Cystobacter fuscus: one gene and its partner. The protein of the gene in region 1 interacts with the protein of each later gene in a pairwise test. Links are inferred from orthologs where the notes say so. Each region holds a gene or a part of one and is shown on either strand. Other genes may lie near its edges. The genes, in order: selB and serC.

Region 1 (7,319 bases):
CACCAAGGGCAAGCCCTCCCAGAAACAGGTGGAGAAACTCGTCTCCATTCCACCCGACGTGGTGCTCGCGCCCCAGGTGGAAGCCCCCCGTCATGCCACCGGGCGCGACCAGTCGCGTGCCAGGACCCAGGTGCAGGAGCTGACGTGGGCGCAGTTCGATCGCGCCGTGCAGACGCTCGCGCTCGCCATCCGCCAGTCGTACTCGCCCGCGGCCGTGGTGGGCGTGGCGCATGGGGGCGTGTTCGTGGGCGGGGCGCTGTCCAGCGCCCTGGGCGCCGAGTTCTTCCCGGTGCGCATCAGCCGCCGCAGCCGGGACAAGGGCCAGGCCAAGCCGAAGCTGAGCGGGGAGATGCCGCGCGAGCTCAAGGGCAAGCGGGTGCTCATCGTGGACGACGTGGTGGCCAGCGGCGACACGCTGGCGCTGGCCGTGGCGATGGCGCGCAAGGTGGGGGCCCGCGAGGTGAGCACCGCGGCGCTGGTGTCCCGGCCGGGTGGCTTCGAGCCGGACTTCTTCGCGCTGTCCACCGACGCCCTGGTCGTCTTTCCGTGGGACTACGAGGACGTCGCCGAGGACGGGCGCTTCGACGTGGACCCGGACAAGGCGGGGGCGTGAAGGCCGCGGGGGGGCGCGGAGCACGATGATCATCGGCACCGCGGGGCACATCGATCACGGCAAGACGTCCCTGGTCAAGGCGCTTACCGGAATCGACACGGATCGGCTGAAGGAGGAGAAGCGCCGGGGCATCACCCTGGAGCTGGGCTTCGCGCACCTCGCGCTGGGCGAGGGGCAGGTGGCGGGCGTGGTGGACGTGCCCGGCCACGAGCGCTTCGTGAAGGCGATGGCGGCGGGGGCCGGCGGGGTGGACCTGGCGGTGCTGGTGGTGGCGGCGGACGAGGGGGTGATGCCCCAGACGCGCGAGCACCTGGACATCTGCCGGCTGCTGGGCGTGAAGGCCGGAGTGGTGGCGCTCACCAAGGCGGATCTGCTTCCGGGGCTGGGCGCGGAGTGGCGCGCGCTGGTGGACGCGGACGTGGCCACGCTGGTGGCGGGCACCTTCCTCGAGGGCCGTCCCGTGGTGCCCGTCTCGTCGCGCACGGGCGAGGGGCTCGAGGCGCTGCGGGCCGCGCTCGTCGAGGTCTCCAGGGACGTGCCCGCGCGCGGCGTGGACGGCCCCGCCTTCCTGCCGGTGGACCGGGCCTTCAGCTTGAAGGGCTTTGGCACGGTGGTGACGGGCACGCTCTTGTCGGGGGCCTTCGCGGCGGAGGACTCCGCTTCCCTGCTGCCGGGCCTCGCCGGACCCTGGCGTGTGCGCGGAGTGCAGCGGCATGGCGAGGGGGTGCCGCGGGTGGTGGCCGGGCAGCGCGCGGCGGTGAACCTCGTGGGCGTGGAGGCCGAGGCCGTCGCGCGGGGCGCGGTGTTGGTGCACGCGGGCGAGGTGTCCGAGACGTCCATGTTGGACGTGGAGCTGAGCCTGTTGGCCGCGGCGCCCGAGGCGCTGCCCCGGCGCCGCAAGCTCCTCCTTCACCTGGGCACGGCGCAGGCGGAGGCCACGGTGGCGCTGTTGGACCTGGAGCGGTTGGAGCCGGGCGAGACGGGGCTCGCGCAGCTACGGCTGGCGACGCCCGTGGCGGCGCTGCCCGGCCAGCGCTTCATCCTCCGGGGTCCGCGCGCGCTGCCGGGCCGGGGTGCCACGCTGGCCGGGGGGCGGGTGTTGTCCATCTCGCCTCCGCGCCGGCGCAGGGGCGGGGCCGGGGTGGTGGCGCCCCTGCTGGAGGCGGACCCGGGCACCCAGGTGGCGTGGCTCTTGAGACAGGCGGGCTACCGGGGCCTCACCTGGAAGGAACTCTTCGCCCGCTCCGCCCTGGCGTCCCGGGTGTTGTCGCGGGCGCTGGAGACGCTCGGCGCGCGGGGCGCGGCGCTACTGGTGGACAAGGAGCGGCGGCTCTACCTTTCGGGCGAGGTGTTCGAGGGGATGCGGGCGCGGGCCCTGGCGCTGCTCGACGCCTTCCACGAGCGCGAGCCCTTGCGCGAGGGGCTGTCGAGGGAGGAGCTGCGCCAGCGCCTGTCGGGCGAGCTCGAGGCCCGGGTGTTCTCCCGGCTGGTGCAGACGTTGGTGGAGGCGGGCAAGGTGGAGGTGGAGCGCGAGACGGTGAGGCGGGTGGGGCGGGGCCGCACGTTGTCCCTGGATGAGGACGCGGCGCGCACGCGGCTGGTGGCGGACCTGGGGGCGGCGGGGCTCGCTCCGCCCACGCTCCACGAGCTGGCCGAGCGGCTGCGCCTGCCCGTGCCCCGGGTGAGGGAGCTGCTGCGGGTGGCGGTGGCGGAGGGCCGGGCGGTGGGGGTGAGCGAGGAACTCTACTTCGACGCGGGCGCGCTGGCTGGCCTCAAGGAGAGGCTCGTTGCCTACCTGCGCGACAAGAGCGACATTTCCACCCAGGCGTTCAAGGAGTTGGTGGGGCAGAGCCGGAAGTTCGTCATTCCCCTCTCGGAGTACTTCGATCGCGAGAAGGTCACGCTTCGTGTCGGAGAGAAACGGGTGCTGCGGCGCGCATGACGAGGAATCTCTACAACGAGGCGACCCTGCGCAGCCTCATCGACCACTTCACCAATCCCATCTCCGTGGTCCAGGATGGTCGGATCCGGATGGCCAACGACGCCTACCTGGCGATGCACGGGTTGTCGCGCGAGCAGGTCGAGGGCCGCTCCTTCTTCGACTTCCTCCACCCGGAGGACCTGGCGAGGCTGCGCACGCGCTACCGCCTGCGGGAGCAGGGGATGCTGGCGGAGAGCGATCCCCGGCGCTACGTGCTCCCGTCGCGTCCGGGCGTGGGGCCGCGGGAGCTGGCGGTGCACGTGCAGGAGGTGGAGCTGGAGGGCAGTGGCTTCGCGCTGCTGTGCAACCACCTGGTGCTGGGCGATCGTCCGAGCGAGCTGGAGATGGCCGAGCGCCTGGTGGAGACGTCCGCGAAGCTCGTCGCGGCGCGCTCCGAGGAGGCGGTGCGGCGCATCGCCCTGGAGGGCTTCCAGGGGGTGGGGCTCGTCGCGCGCTTCCTGGCGCGGGACGGGGAGCGCTTCAGCCCCTTCGAGGGTTTCGAGGAGGCGCTGGCCTGGCGGGCCCTGACCGAGGGACGCCCCGTCTTCGGCCACTTCGAGAACGAGTCCACGGCCGTCTACCTCGCGCTGGGCACCACGTCGTCGGAGATGCTGTGGGTGGCGGGCCCGGAGGTGCGGCCCTCGTACGGTCCGGTGCTGGAGCTCTTCGCCAAGGTGGTGGGGGCGGCGCTCACCGACGCGCGGCTGTTGGCGGACGTGGAGCGCAGCCGCTGGGAGCTGTCGTCCGTGGCCGAGGTGGCGCGCTTCGTCGCGCTGCCCGAGCCTCCCTCGCCCGAGGACTTCCTCGCGCGGCTGTCGCTGCTGGTGGGCGCGGAGGCCGTGGTGTTGTACGGGTCGGACTCGCCGGAGGGGCCTCCTGGGCTCGTGGCGCAGGTGGGTCTGGAGCCGGCCCAGGTGGAGGCACTCCCGATGCCGCGGGAGGAGTGGCTGTCGGCGGAGCTGTCGGCTCGGGGCGTGGTGCTCTCCAGCGAAGCGGAGGAGCGCGAGTGGAGCGCGCTGTCCGCGGGCCGTCTGGTCCGGAGCGCGGCGGTGCCGTTGTTGCTGGGAGGTCAGCCCGGGGGGCTCTTGCAGGTGCTGCGCGGCGCGGACCCTCCCTTCAGCGCGGAGGAGCTGCGGCTGCTGGGCACGCTGGCCGAGCTGTTGATGATGTTGCTGGAGCAGCGCCGGCTGCGGGCCGAGTCCGCGCGCCAGCTCACCGACTCGCGCCTGCTGTTGGATCTGGCGCGCACCACCGCCACCACGTTGGAGGTGGCGAGCATCCTGGACGTGGCCTCGGACTTCCTCGTCAAGCTGCTGGATGTCTCCAACTGCTTCATCCTCCTGCATGACGAGCAGGCGGGGGTGCTGCGGGGCGCCGCGGCCTCCGTCACCCATCGCGACTTCTTCCGGGGTCTGGTGGTGCCGGTGGATGACCCCGAGAGCCTCGCGGCGCGCGTGGCGCGCGAGCGCCGGTCCATCTCCGTACCGGACCTGTCGAAGGCCGGGTCCATCGGGCGGCGCTCGCTCGTGCAGCAGCTCGAGCAGAAGGCGATGCTGGCGCTGCCACTCACCTCGCGCGAGCAGCTCATCGGCGTGGTGTTGCTGGACGACATCCGCCGGCCCCGGATCTTCCCCACGGCGTTCATCGAACTGGCCGAGGCCACGTGCGGGCAGATCGCCCTGGCCATCACCAACGCGCGTCTGTACGAGTCTCTGTGGGCGTCCTACGCGGAGCTGGCCGCCGCGCGCGCGGAGATGGTCAAGCGCGAGCGCCTGGCGGCCCTGGGCGAGCTGTCGGCCATCGTGGCCCACGAGGTGCGCAATCCCCTGGGTGCCATCTTCAACGCCGTGGCCTCGTTGCGCCACCTGCTCAAGCCGGATGGCGACACGGCCATGCTCCTGGACATCCTCGCCGAGGAGAGTGACCGGTTGGACCGGATGGTGAGCGACCTGCTCGACTACACGCGGCCGCGCGAGCCCATCCGCCAGCTCGAGGACGTGGCGCGCATGCTGCAGGACGCGGTGGAGGCGGCGTGGAAGCAGCAGGGCAGCCCGAGCCACATCACGCCCACCATCGAGGTGGAGCCGCAGTTGCCCCGGGTGCCGTTGGATCGGCGCCACATCCGCCAGGTGCTCATCAACATGCTGGTCAACGCCATGCAGGCGATGCCCCAGGGCGGCGGGGTGCGGGTGCTCGCCCGCCGCGAGCTGCATGAGGACCGGGAGCTCTTGCGCATCGACGTGGTGGACCAGGGGAGCGGCATTCCCACCGAGCTCATCCACCGCGTCTTCGAGCCCTTCTTCACCACCAAGGCCCAGGGCACCGGCCTGGGGCTCGCGGTGGTCAAACGCATCATCGAGGAGCACCACGGGGAACTCTCCCTGGAGAGCACTCCGGGCCGTGGCACCACCTTCTCCATCCGTCTCCCCCTCAACCAGCCGACGAGTCCGCCGTGACAGACCCATCGACGACTACTCTTCCTCGTGGCCGCATCCTGGTGGTGGATGACCAGCGCAACATGCGCGCCACCACCGCGCTGCTCCTGCGCTCCGAGGGCTACTTCGTGCTCGAGGCCGCCACGGGCGAGGAGGCGCTGCAGATCCTGTCGGGCGGCCGCGTGGAGCTGATGCTGACCGACCTCAAGATGGAGCCCATGGATGGGCTCACCCTGCTCAAGAAGGCGCTGGAGGTGTCGCCGCGCCTGCAGGTCATCATGATGACGGCGTTTGGCTCCATCGAGAGCGCCGTGGAGGCCATGCGCCAGGGGGCGTTCGACTACGTCACCAAGCCCTTCAAGGAAGGGGAGCTGCGCTACCGGGTGGAGCGGGCGCAGGAGCGGGCGCGGTTGCAGGCCACGGTGGACATGCTGGCGGGCGAGTTCAACGAGCGTCACGGCTTGAGCGCGCTGGTGGGCCGCAGTCCGGCGATGCTCGAGCTGACGTCGCGGCTGATGCGCGTGGCGCAGAGTGACGCCACGGTGCTGGTGCAGGGCGAGAGCGGCACGGGCAAGGAGCTCGTCGCGCGCGCGGTGCACGCGCACAGCCGGCGCAAGGCCCTGCCCTTCGTGCCCGTCAACTGCGCCGCCATTTCCGAGTCGCTGCTCGAGAGCGAGCTGTTCGGCCACGCCAAGGGCGCCTTCACGGGTGCGGTGCGGGCCCGCCGGGGTCTGGTGGAGGAGGCGGACGGGGGCACGCTCTTCATCGACGAGGTGACGGAGACGACGCCCGCCTTCCAGTCCAAGCTGCTGCGCACGTTGCAGGACGGCGAGGTGCGGCGCGTGGGCGAGTCCACCGCGGTGAAGGTGGACGTGCGCATCGTCGCCGCCACCAACCGGGACATCGAGCTGGAGGTGCAGGAGAAGCGCTTCCGGCAGGATCTCTACTACCGGCTCAACGTGGTGACCCTGCGAGTGCCCCCGCTGCGCGAGCGACTGGAGGACGTGCCCGCGCTGGCCGAGCACTTCCTCAAGCGCGCCAATGCGCGCAGCCCCAACCCCAAGCGCCTGTCGGCGGCGGCGGTGGAGCACCTGATGGGCCACAACTTCCCGGGCAACGTCCGGGAGCTGGAGAACCTGGTGGAGCAGGCGGCGGCGCTGTCCGAGGGCGAGGAGCTGCTCCCGGAGGACTTTCCCCTGCGTCCGCACACCCGGGTGGGGGGGACGCCGGATGCGCCGCCCGCGCCGCTCACCACGGACCTCAGCTCCCGCGTGCCCACGCTGGCAGAAGCGGTGGAGGAGGCCGAGCGGCGGGCGATCGCCCAGGCCTTGGAGCGCTACGCGATGGACCTGGGCCGCGTGGCCGAGGAACTGGCCGTCTCCTCCACCACGCTGTGGCGGAAGATGAAGCGCCTCAACCTCCGTCCACCTGGGGGAGAACATCGGGAGTGACAGCGGAGCTGCAAGGGCCGTTCAATGATGAAAACTGGAACCCCCCGGGATGACAGCGGATTTGCAGCGCTGAAAACGCATTGCAGCCCTGCAATGCCGGAAGGTGTCCCTTGGAGAGGGGAGTGCCGCTCAAGTCCTTGAAATGACGGGGCTTTGAGGCGCCGGGAGAGCTGGCATGCAGCGTGCTAAAGGTTGGAGTCAGAATGCGCTGATGTGGCGCTGAAGAGGTTCCCCCCCACCGCTTCAGTGTCTCCGGTGTGTTTTCTTTAGAAGAACCCGCGGCCCGGTCCCCTCTTCGAGGGGTCCGGGCCGCCTTCTTTTTGGGCCTCGGGCGCTGATCCAACTCCGCCTCCCGGGAAGGAAGGGCTGGGGGTTTTTCACATGTGAAAGGCGATTGCAGGGTTGCAATGCAGAGCTGAAAGCGGCCCGGCTCCCGCGTCTCTCGCCCAGGAGCCAAGTCACTGGAATCCTTGGAGTTCTGGTGGAGGAGAGGAGTGGCACGGGGAGTGCTAAAGCATGGAGACGGAGCACGTCGGAGCTGGTCGAAGGAGGTTCCCCCCCACCGCCTTCAGCCCTCCAGATGGCTTCCTGAGAAGAACCCGCGGCCCGGTAGCCCTTTCTGAGGGCTCCGGGCCGTCTTCTTTTTGCGCCTCGAGAGCCAGCCGGCACCCCACCTCCCGGGAGGAAAGGGCTGGGGGCTTTTCACATGTGAAAGGTGATTGCAGGGTTGCAATGCAGAGCTGAAAGCGGCCCGGCCCCTGCGTCTCCCTCTCGGAAGCCAAACCCTCGGAATCCCTGGGCTTTCCATGGCGGGGAAGGGTGGCACGGGGAGTGCTAAA
Region 2 (10,283 bases), 6.7 Mb from region 1 along the record:
CTACCGGTTGGACTTGTCGGACCGGCCGGTGCGCACGCCCATCCGGGCCACGCTGCTGGGCATCCTCAAGGTCGACGTGGGTCTGTACCTGCACCGCCTGGGCGAGGACGGCAAGCTGTCGCTCGTGCAGACGTCCGATCGCGCCAAGGGCGACCAGGCCGAGACCATCCGCTACAGCGCCGAGCCGGGTGTCTACGTGTTGGAGGTGCGCGACGCGCGCAATCGTGAGGCCAACTTCCAGGATGCCTACCAACTCACTGTCGAGGAGGGCGAGTAGCGGCCCCGCAAGAGATCTCGTTGACAAGCAGCGATGGGCCTTCTACTTTCCCCCTCGCTCGCCGCGCGGTGGTAGCTCAGCTGGTAGAGCACGAGCTTCCCAAGCTCGGGGTCGCCGGTTCGAACCCGGTCCGCCGCTCTGAAGGGCCTGGAACCGCTGGAGAAGTCCTCCAGAGGTTCCAGGCCCTTCGCCTTTTCGGACCACGAGCGACCTTGACTGAACGTCCTTTCAGACCCACCCTGAGTGGGTGAAGCCGCGTCCCGTCTCCAATCCGCCCAACCCCTGGGACACCACCGCCGTGGAGTACCTGGAGGAGATTCCTCCCACGAAGCTGGAGGTGCTCGAGGACCACAGCCGCGAGGTGCTCGGGCGCAACGACAGCCCCGACGTGGGCTTCACCTGGAGCGTCAACCCGTACCGCGGCTGCCTCCATGCCTGCGCGTACTGCTACGCCCGGCCCTACCACGAGTACCTCGGCTTCGGCGCCGGCACCGACTTCGAGACGAAGCTCGTGGTGAAACCCCGCGCCGCGCAGCTCCTGCGCGACGCCTTCGAGCGCAAGAGCTGGAAGGGCGAGACGGTCGCCTTCAGTGGCGTCACCGACTGCTACCAGCCCATCGAGGCCTCGCTCCGCCTCACGCGTGCCTGCCTGGAAGTGTGCGCCGAGTACCGCAACCCCGTGGGCATCATCACCAAGGGGCCCCTCATCGAGCGCGACCTGGACGTGCTCCAGACGCTCGCCCAGCAGGCCCGACTGACGGTGGCCATCACCCTGCCCTTCCATGACGAGGCCGTGGCGCACGCCATGGAGCCCTATGTGGCCTCACCCCGGCGGCGCCTGCGCACCATCGAGCGGCTGGCCTCCGCGGGCATCTCCGTGTGCGTGGCCGTCGCCCCCCTCATCCCCGGGCTCAACGACGAGGACATGGTGCGCGTGCTCACCGCGGCGAAGGAAGCGGGCGCGACCCGGGCCTTCTCCACCCTGCTGCGCCTGCCCGGCCCCGTGCAGGGCATCTTCGAGCAGCGTCTGCGCGAGAAGCTCCCCCTGCGCGCCGAGCGCGTCCTGCACCGCATCCGCGAGACGCGCGGTGGCGAGCTCAACGACTCGCGCTTCCGCGTCCGCATGCGTGGGGAGGGCCTCTACGCGGAGACCCTCCACCAGCTCTTCTCCTCCACCGCGCGCCGTCTGGGCCTGAGGACGAGCGAGCCCATGGAGGCGGACAGCGACAAGGAGAGCCCCTTTCGCCGCCCCATGAAGTCCGGCACCCAGCTCAGCTTCTTCTGAGCGTCCCGCCGGACCCGCCCGAGCGCCTACCAGACCTCACAGCGCTGCGCCGCGGGACGCACCATCTTCGCGTCCGCCTTGCACTGGAAGGCCTTCTGGAACTCGGACAGGTTGCCCACCGGCCCGTTCACCCGCCAGTACGGCGGCGAGTGCGGATCCACCACCGCGAGCTGCCGCGCGTAGGCGTCCCGGTACTTCGAGCACCAGGACTGCGCGTAGGAGAGGAAGAACTGCTGGCTCGGCGTGTAGCGCGAGCCCTCCGCCTTCTTCGCGGCCTCGGGATCCTTCGCCAGCCAGGCCTCCATGGCCGCGTGGGCCAGCTTCAGCCCGCCCAGGTCCGCCACGTTCTCGCCCAGCGTCAGCGCCCCGTTCACCTTCACGTCGTCGAGCACCGTGTAGTTGTCGTACTGCTCTTTCACGCACGCCACGCGCTCGCGGAAGGCCTTGTCCGAGGCCGGCGTCCACCAGTCGCGCAGGTTGCCCTCGGCGTCATACTGCCGGCCCTCGTCGTCGAAGCCGTGGGTGATTTCGTGGCCCACCACCATGCCCATGGCCCCGAAGTTCACCGGCATCGTGGCCTCCCGGTCGAAGAACGGCGGCTGGAGGATGCCCGCCGGGAAGACGATCTCGTTGAAGGGCGGGTTGTAGTAGGCGTTCACCGTGGGCGGAGACATCAGCCACTCCTCCTTGTCCACCGGCTTGCCAATCTTGGCGATCTGCCACGCCTGCTCGAAGGCGTTCGCGCCCATGATCGAGTGCAGGAACGACTCGCGATCCACCTTCATCGCGCCGTAGTCGCGCCACTTGTCCGGGTAGCCGATCTTGTTGACGATCTTGCGCACCTTCACCAGCGCCTGCTCGCGCGTGGGCGCGTCCATCCACGCCAGCGTGTCCAGGTTGCGCTCGAAGGCCTTCTCGAGTTCCTGCACCATCTGCAGCGTGGTCGTCTTGCCGTCCGCGCCGAACGTGCGCTCGATGAAGGGCTGCGCCAGCGCCTCGCCCAGCGCCATGTTGGTGAAGCGCACGCACTTCTTCCAGCGCACCACGTCCTCCTTCGCGCCCGTCAGGTTCTGCGAGAAGCGGAAGCGCTCGTCCTGGAAGGCCTTGGGCAGCGCCGGCACCACGCTCGACACGTAGTTCCACGTCAGGTACGGCGCCCACGCCGCCGCCGGCATCGTCTTCGCCAGCCGCTCCACCTCCTTGAAGAACGGTGGGTGCGACACGTTGAGCGCCTGCACGCTCCCGGCCCCCGCGGCCTTGAAGTACTCGTCCCACGGGAAGCCCGGTGCCTCTGCCTTCAGGCCCTTGCGCTCGAGGCGGTGGTAGAGACTCTTCGGCTCGCGGCGCTCCACGCGCGACATCGACGCCTTGGCGAGCGCCGTCTCCACCTCCAGCACCGACGCCGCGCTCTTCGCCGCGGTCTCGGCCGGCTCGCCCAGCAGCACGAAGGTGTTCTTCACGTACTCGGTGTAGGCGTCACGCAGCGCCTTCGACTTCTCGTCGTCCTTCAAATAGTAGTCCCGGTCCGGCAGGCCCAGACCGCCCTGGTCCACCTCGCCGATCATCTGGCTGGCGTCCTTGAAGTCGGTGTTGGCGCCCATCCGGAAGAGCGGGAACACGTTCTGCGCGTGCAGCGTGCCCACCACCCGCGCCAGGTCCTTCGCGTTCTTCACCGTCAGCTTCGCCAGCTCCGCCTTGAGCACCGGCAGCGACGCCTCCAGCTTCGCCTCATCCATGCAGGAGCCGTAGAAGTCCCCCAGCTTCTGCGCGGAGGCGAGCCCCTCGGGCGCCTTGCCCTTGGACGCGCCCTCGAGGATCTCCCGGAGGATCTCCTCGTTGCGCGCCGAGATGGCATCGAAGCCGCGCGACCAGCGGGGGCGATCCGCGGGGATCTCCGTGTTCTTCACCCAGTTGCCGCATGCGAACTCGTAGAAGTCCTCGCAGGGGTTGGCCTGCTCGTTCATCGAGGCCAGATCCAGACCTGGGGAGAGCGGACGGGACTCGGCGGGGGGCTGGGGCTGCGTCGCGGGCGTGGCGGGCGAGGGGGGCGTGGGCGCGGGCTCCGCCGTCTTGCAAGCGGACGCCACAAGACAACATGCGGCGAGCAATGCCTTCTTCATCCAGTCGTTCTCCATGTGGGGTGTGAGGCAGCGCGCACCCTATCCGGCCACGGGCACGCGCGCCTCAACCTCGTACGGGAGGGCCACCCTCACGCCCTTCCCGTTGCACGACCCCCGACATGGAGTCCTGCTACTCCTTGCCCAACATCCCGTCCTTGACACCGCCGTCGACCGGGTTGTTGCCGAGCCACACCGAGAAGAGCGCGTCGGCGAAGTCCTTGCCCTCCACCGAGATCTTCTGTCCCGCCCTGCTCTCGATGGTGGTGCCCTGGCCGGGCACGTACGTGAGCAGCAGCTCGTCGCCCTTCTTCAGGTCCGGAATGGCCGAGGTGAAGGTGTCCAGCCGCTGCTGGAGCGAGGGCAGCTTGTCCTTCGCGTTCTTCTTGAAGCCATCCACGATGGCCTCGGAGATCGTCTTCTTGTCCAGGTCGCGCAGCATCGACATCCGCACGCGCTTGAGCTGCTCCGAGCCGATGGCCTGGGCGCCCTCGCGCGAGGGGTTCTGCAGGTAGAGGCCGGCGGCGTACACGTTGAAGACGAGCTTCTTGCGCAGGCCCACCCCGTTGAGCTTCAGCTCCTTGCCCTCGACGGACACCGTGTCGGGAAATGCCACCCCCGCCACGTCCTTGGCGGCGGCGGGCAGCGCGAGTACGGCGGTCAACAACACGGCACACAGCGTGGTGTTCTTCATGACCTCTCCTGTGGAAGGGGTGGGGGGGCCACCCTAGCCTTTCTTCCGGGCGAACTCCTCCAGGAAGGACACCAGGGCGCGCACGTCGTCCACCGACACCGCGTTGTACAGGGAGGCGCGGATGCCCCCGCAGATGCGGTGTCCCTTGAGGCCCACCATGCCCGCCTTCTTCGCCTCGGAGACGAACGCGGCGTCCAGCTCCGGGGTGGGCAGGTGGAAGACCACGTTCATGAAGGAGCGCGACTCGCGCTCCACGGGCGCGCGGTAGAAGCCCGCGTTCGCGTCCAGGGCGCGGTAGAGCAGCTCGCCCTTCTGCCGGTTGCGCGCCTCCAGCCCCGCGAGCCCGCCCTGCGCCTTCATCCACGCGAGCACGTTGCGGCACAGGTAGATGGCCAGCGTGGGGGGCGTGTTGTAGAGCGAGTTGTTCTCCGCGTGGAGGGAGTAGCGGAAGATCTTCGGGATGTCCCGGCGGCCCTGGGCGATGAAGTCCTTGCGCGCGATGGCGATGAGCACGCCCGAGGGCCCCAGGTTCTTCTGCGCCCCCGCGTAGAGGAAGGCGAAGCGGCTCACGTCCATGGGCTTCCACATGAAGTCCGAGCTCATGTCCGCGATGAGCGGCACGCTGCCCACCTCGGGCCAGGTGTGCCACTGGGTGCCGTAGATGGTGTTGTTGCTCGTCAGGTGGACGTACGCCGCCCGGGGATCCAACTGGAGCTCCTCCTGGCGGGGCACGCGCACGTAGCGCTTGTCCGGGCCCACGGTGGTGGCGGCGATGCGCGCCTGACCCACGATGCGCGCCTCGTCATAGGCCTTCTCGCTCCACACCCCCGTCATCAGGTAGTCCGCGCTCGTGCCCGGGTGCAGGAAGTTCATCGGCACCTGGGCGAACTGCTGCGACGCGCCCCCCGTGAGGAAGAGCACCTGGTGGGTGTCCGGAATGCCCAGCAGCTCGGTGAGCAGGGAGATGGTCTCGTCGTGGACCGCCTCGTACTCCTTGCCCCGGTGGCTGTGCTCCATCACGGACATGCCCGAGCCCTGGAAGTCGATCAGCTCGTCGCGCGCTCGCTCGAGCGCGGGCAGGGGCAGCCCCGCGGGGCCGGGATTGAAGTTGATGACGCGCATGGCTGGGTCCTCTCACTGGGAAAACAACGCGCGGCCATTCTGCCCAACGCCTCCGCCAGGGGAAGCGCGAAGCGCCCTCAGGGCGCCAGGACGAGACCGTCGGCCACCCGGGTGTCCACGGCGGCACGGATGACCGCCTCCTCCACGCCCGTCGCCTCCGCCACCTGATGGGGCTCCAGCCCCTCCACCGCCATTTTCAACACCAACAACGAGCGCTCCTCGGCCTCCAGGTACATCGTCACCAGGCGCTCCGGGTGACGCCAGAGCAGCGCCAGCTCCTGTCCGGGCTCCGGCCGCTGCCCTCCCCCGGCCCGCATGAACGCGCACAGCCGGAAGGGATGCTCCAACATCATCAGCGTCGGATTCACCGTCAGGCGCTCCACGCGCGCGGGCACGGGCTCCATCGACGTGTACACCGCGAAGTCCGTCCACTCGAAGCGCGCCAGCGCGGGCAGGAAGTCCGGCAGCCCCCGAGCCCCCGCCTCGTCCGCGAGGAAGCCGGCGAAGCCCTCGCCCAGGCGGTTCATCTCGAAGGGCCGGTGAGGACGCGAGGCACCGTAGGCCCGCACCAGCTCCGCCCAGAGCGCCGGCTCCACGCATCCACGCACCCGCGGGTAGAGCTTGTCCAGGGTGGCCTCGCCATGGTGGCGCACCATCTGGCCATAGAGCGCCACGCGCGAGCGCGGCGCGTCCCAGCCCGGGTGCGTCGAGTACAGCCGCTCGAGCGCCTCCGGCCCCGGGTCCGTGAAGTACGCCTCCATCGACTCGAAGAAGCCACGCAGTCCCGGTTTCATCGCGCCACCCCCTGGAGGAGCGCCCGCGCCCGATCCGCCTCGTCCAGCACCGCCTCCAGCGAGGGGATGTCCTGATCCCATTCGATCAACGTCGGCACCGGCCCGGTGCGCTCGAGCACGTAGCGGTAGAGCGACCACACCTCATCGCAGACGGGTGCCCCATGCGTGTCGATGAGGACGTCGGGCCGCCGCTCGTGCCCCGCGAGGTGGATCTGCCCCACGCGCTCCAGCGGCAGCGCGTCCACGAAGGCGCGCGGCTCATAGCCATGGTTGCACGCGTTCACGTACACGTTGTTCACGTCCAGCAAGAGGCCGCAGTCGGCCTCCTCGGCCACGTGCCGCAGGAAGTCCGCCTCCGCCAGGGTGCCGCCGGGCATGCGCGCGTAGTAGCTCGGGTTCTCCAGCAGGAAGGGCCGGCCCACGCGCGCCTGCACCTCGCGCACCCGCGGCGCCACGTGCTCCACCGCCTCGGGCGAGAAGGGCAGCGGCAGCAGATCGTAGAGGTAGGCTCCCCCCAGCCGCGCGTAGCAGAGGTGATCCGAGAAGAAGGGCGCGTCCAGCCGCTCCACCAGCGCCTGGAGCCCGGCGAGGTAGGCCTCGTCCAGTGGCTCCGGACCGCCCACGTTCAGCGCCACCCCATGCGGCAACACCGGCCAGCGCTCGCGGCACGCGTCCAGCGCACGCTGTGGACGGCCGCCGAGCGTGAGGAAGTTCTCCGGGACGATCTCCACCCAATCCAGCGCACGGGGGGTCTCCGGCAGCCGCGCATAGAACTCGCGCCGCAGCCCGATTCCCACCCCGAGCGGCTCGCCGCCCCACCTTCGCGCGTGTGCCACCGGCATGTCGGCTCCTCGCAGAAAAGACACGGGCGGCGGGAAGAAAAGCCCCACCGCCCGGGAGACAACCCCCGGAGCACCGGGGGCCATCCTTGAAGGAAGGCTTCTTCGACGGCTACTTCTTGCCACCACAGCCGTTGGCGCCGCAGCCGCCCGAGCCACAGCTGTGCTCACTGGACTTCTCGGTCGAGGGCGTCGCGGTGCCCTCGGCGGCGGGGGCGGTGGAGGACTCGGCGGGGACGGCGCTGGCCGCGTGAGCGCTCGTGCTCTCCTGCTCGGCCGGAGCGGCCGCGGTCTTGGCGGTCGCACAGCCGGTCGCGAGCGTGCCGAGGGAGAGGGAGCCCACGAGGGCGGTCAGGGTCTTGAGGTTCATGGCGTTTCCTTTCAGGGGTCGGGCCGGGGTCGGATGCACCTGGCGGAGAACTCCCCTCGCCCGGAGACGAAGGGAGCCCGCGCCACCATACGCCCGGCGCCCGATGGGGTTACACCGGGGAGAACACGGCTTTGGGAATTCCATGCCCGTGCGACGCCCACCCTCTCGGGAGTTGCTGGGTTTTCCGCCTCCCTGTCCAGGTGGCGGTAAACGAGGTGAATGGAATTTGACAGCCCGCCCGCTCCCTTGGACCCCAGTCCATGGAGCCCAAAAACCCCCTGTTGAATCAATGGCTTGGAATGTCGAAAACGGGCGAGGCGTCTGCCTTGAGGGACTCCCGGAGCCTCGGGAGTCCGGGATATTTTCTCCGAAAACGCCGATTGCAAATCAGTAAACGCGCTCGCACAGTTCGAGGAACGGAGGAGCCGGCGGGCCATGGGCGCCGGCCCAGAGATGGCGATGAACGAGAACGCACTGAACGCCAACGTGGGACTGAAGCTGCGCGGCCTGCGGCTCGCCCGGAACATCAAGCAGACGGACGCGGCGAAGGATCTGGGGGTGTCCCCGGCGTACTTGAACCTCATCGAGAAGGGCAAGCGCGTCATGCCCTTCCCGCTCTTGTGGAAGGCGCTGCGCTACTTCGATCAGGATCCCGAGCAGTTCATGTCCACGCTGGGTGAGGGCCGGGTGGACGAGGCGCTCGCCAAGCTGCTGGACGAGCCGCTGCTCAAGAGCCTCGACATCGACTCCGAGTCCCTGCAGAGCCTGTCGGCGGAGCCGAAGCTGGCCGGCACGGTGGCGGCGCTCTTCAACCTCTACAAGAACACGCGCACGCAGTTGGAGAACGTGCTCGCGCAGCTCAACTCCGAGGAGCGCTCGCGCATGAACGCGGCGCCGGGCAGCTCGGAGGGGCCGCGCTTCGACTACTCCCCGTTCGACGAGGTGAGCGACTTCCTCGAGTCGCACCACAACTACTTCCCCGAGTTGGAGGAGCAGGCCGAGGCGCTGCGGCGCGACTTCAAGCTCGGGCGCCTGCTGTCGAGCCCCCAGCTCGTCCCCATGCTGGAAGAGCGCTTCGGCTACCGCGTGCGCCTGGAGGCCGCCTCCAGCGGCTCCTCGGTGGTGCGCCGCCTGGATCCGGACAACCAGGAGCTCATCCTCTCGCCGGACCTGACCGAGCAGCCCCTCAAGTTCCAGCTCGCCGCCTCCATCGGCCTGCTGATGTTGGATCAGGAGAAGCTGGTGGAGCGCATCGTGGGCGCGGTGCGCACCCGGCACGCGGAGACGCTGCGGCTCATCAAGGTGAACCTGGCCAACTACTTCGCCGGCGCGCTGATGCTGCCCTACGGGGAGTTCTTCAAGGAGGTGGAGCGCACACGCTACGACGTGGAGCTGCTGTCCAACCTCTTCGGCACCACGTACGAGACGGTGGCGCACCGGCTGTGCAACCTGTCGGACCCCAAGCGCCGCGGCCTGCCCTTCCACTTCCTGCGCGCGGACATCGCCGGCAACATCTCCAAGCGCTACAGCGGCACCGGCATCAAGTTCGCCACCGGCGGGGGCTCGTGCGGCAAGTGGGCCGTGCACCTGGCCTTCCTCAACCCGTCGCAGATCACCCGGCAGTACTCGATGATGCCGGACGGCACGTCCTACTTCTGCTTCGCCAAGGTGCAGTTGCAGCCCATCGAGGGCTCCATCGTGCGCGGCACGGCCTACTCCATCGGCCTGGGCACGCACGCGGAGAACGCCAAGTACCTGGCGTACGGGTTGCCCACCACGGACCTGCGCAAGGACGCCGTCCCCAGCGGCATCTCCTGCCGCTTCTGCGAGCGCACCGACTGCAACCAGCGCGCGGCCGCCAGCTACCGCTTCGCCTTCTCCTTCGACGAGTACACCAAGAAGGACTGCTTCTTCTCGCCCCTGCTGGTCCACGAGGCCGGCCGTGCGGAATCGCTGGACAAGGCGCCGCGCCGCCGTAACAAGGCCGAGGAAAACTAGCCCCCCCGCCCTCCATGAATCACCACGACACCGAACGCGCCCACATCCTCCAAGCCATCCAAGACCAGCGCAACGCGCTCGCCGTGACGCGCATCACCGGAGACCCGGCGGAGACGGGCCGGGGACTCGTCCACCTGGCCGAGCTGCACGGCATGCTGGAGGAGCACGCCGAGAGCCGCCGCCACTACGAGGAGGCCCTGGGCTTCTTCCAGACGGCGGGGGACAAGGAGGGCCAGGCCCAGGTGCTCTTCGGGCTCGGGGTGGCACGCGCCCACTTCGGGGATCACCGGGGCGCCGTGGAGCACATCGCCCAGGCCACGCTGCTCTTCAACGGCCTGAAGGATCAGGAGAACGAGGCGCTGTGCCGGGCGGCCATCGGAGAGTCGCTGCGAGCGATTGGCCAGCCCAAGGGCGCCGAGGAGAAGTTCCAGGAGGCGCTGCTGCTCTACCGGCAGGCGAAGAACGGGCCCCGGGTGGCCCGGCTGCTGTTGGACATCGGCGACATCCGCATGGAGGCGGGCGAGTACGAGGCCGCGCGCAAGCGCTTCGCCGAGTCGCTGCAGGTGCTGCGCAAGGAGCCGGAAATCGACATGGAGGCCCTGGCGCTGTGCGAGCTGCTGCTGGGCGAGGCCGAGGGACTCCTGGGCAACCACGAGGCGGCGCGGCCCCACCTCCAGCAGGCCGCGGAGCTGTACTCGCAACTGCACGACCATGCCTACGAGTCGCGGGCGCGGTGGGATTTGAGCATCGCGTGCACCTTCATGCAGGACTGGAAGGGCGCGCGGAC

Evidence for each region.
Region 2: the proteins of selB (region 1) and serC interact in binary tests that used the Escherichia coli proteins (3 or more experiments, as listed by UniProt). The link is inferred for Cystobacter fuscus from one-to-one orthologs.

Annotation. Positions count from the first base shown.
Region 1 is NZ_CP022098.1:1,714,626-1,721,944, forward strand. What follows is about bases 194-3,096. They hold selB (selenocysteine-specific translation elongation factor), read left to right. Parts: upstream 194-638; coding sequence 639-2,555; downstream 2,556-3,096. Other genes in these bases: CYFUS_RS07190 (phosphoribosyltransferase), read left to right, coding at 194-613; CYFUS_RS53800 (ATP-binding protein), read left to right, coding at 2,552-3,096. Also shown: more of CYFUS_RS07190, read left to right, coding at 1-193; more of CYFUS_RS53800, read left to right, coding at 3,097-5,050; CYFUS_RS07205 (sigma-54-dependent transcriptional regulator), read left to right, coding at 5,047-6,480. UniProt on the Escherichia coli protein: Translation factor necessary for the incorporation of selenocysteine into proteins. It probably replaces EF-Tu for the insertion of selenocysteine directed by the UGA codon. SelB binds GTP and GDP.
Region 2 is NZ_CP022098.1:8,399,190-8,409,472, forward strand. What follows is about bases 3,452-6,260. They hold serC (3-phosphoserine/phosphohydroxythreonine transaminase), read right to left. Parts: upstream 5,496-6,260; coding sequence 4,407-5,495; downstream 3,452-4,406. Other genes in these bases: CYFUS_RS33740 (M13 family metallopeptidase), read right to left, coding at 3,452-3,682; CYFUS_RS33745 (chalcone isomerase family protein), read right to left, coding at 3,813-4,373; CYFUS_RS33755 (DNA-binding domain-containing protein), read right to left, coding at 5,573-6,260. Also shown: CYFUS_RS33725 (ABC transporter substrate-binding protein), read left to right, coding at 1-277; CYFUS_RS33735 (PA0069 family radical SAM protein), read left to right, coding at 525-1,562; more of CYFUS_RS33740, read right to left, coding at 1,589-3,451; more of CYFUS_RS33755, read right to left, coding at 6,261-6,289; CYFUS_RS33760 (DUF692 domain-containing protein), read right to left, coding at 6,286-7,131; CYFUS_RS33765 (hypothetical protein), read right to left, coding at 7,241-7,498; CYFUS_RS33770 (helix-turn-helix domain-containing protein), read left to right, coding at 7,958-9,496; CYFUS_RS33775 (tetratricopeptide repeat protein), read left to right, coding at 9,511-10,283. UniProt on the Escherichia coli protein: Catalyzes the reversible conversion of 3-phosphohydroxypyruvate to phosphoserine and of 3-hydroxy-2-oxo-4-phosphonooxybutanoate to phosphohydroxythreonine. Is involved in both pyridoxine and serine biosynthesis.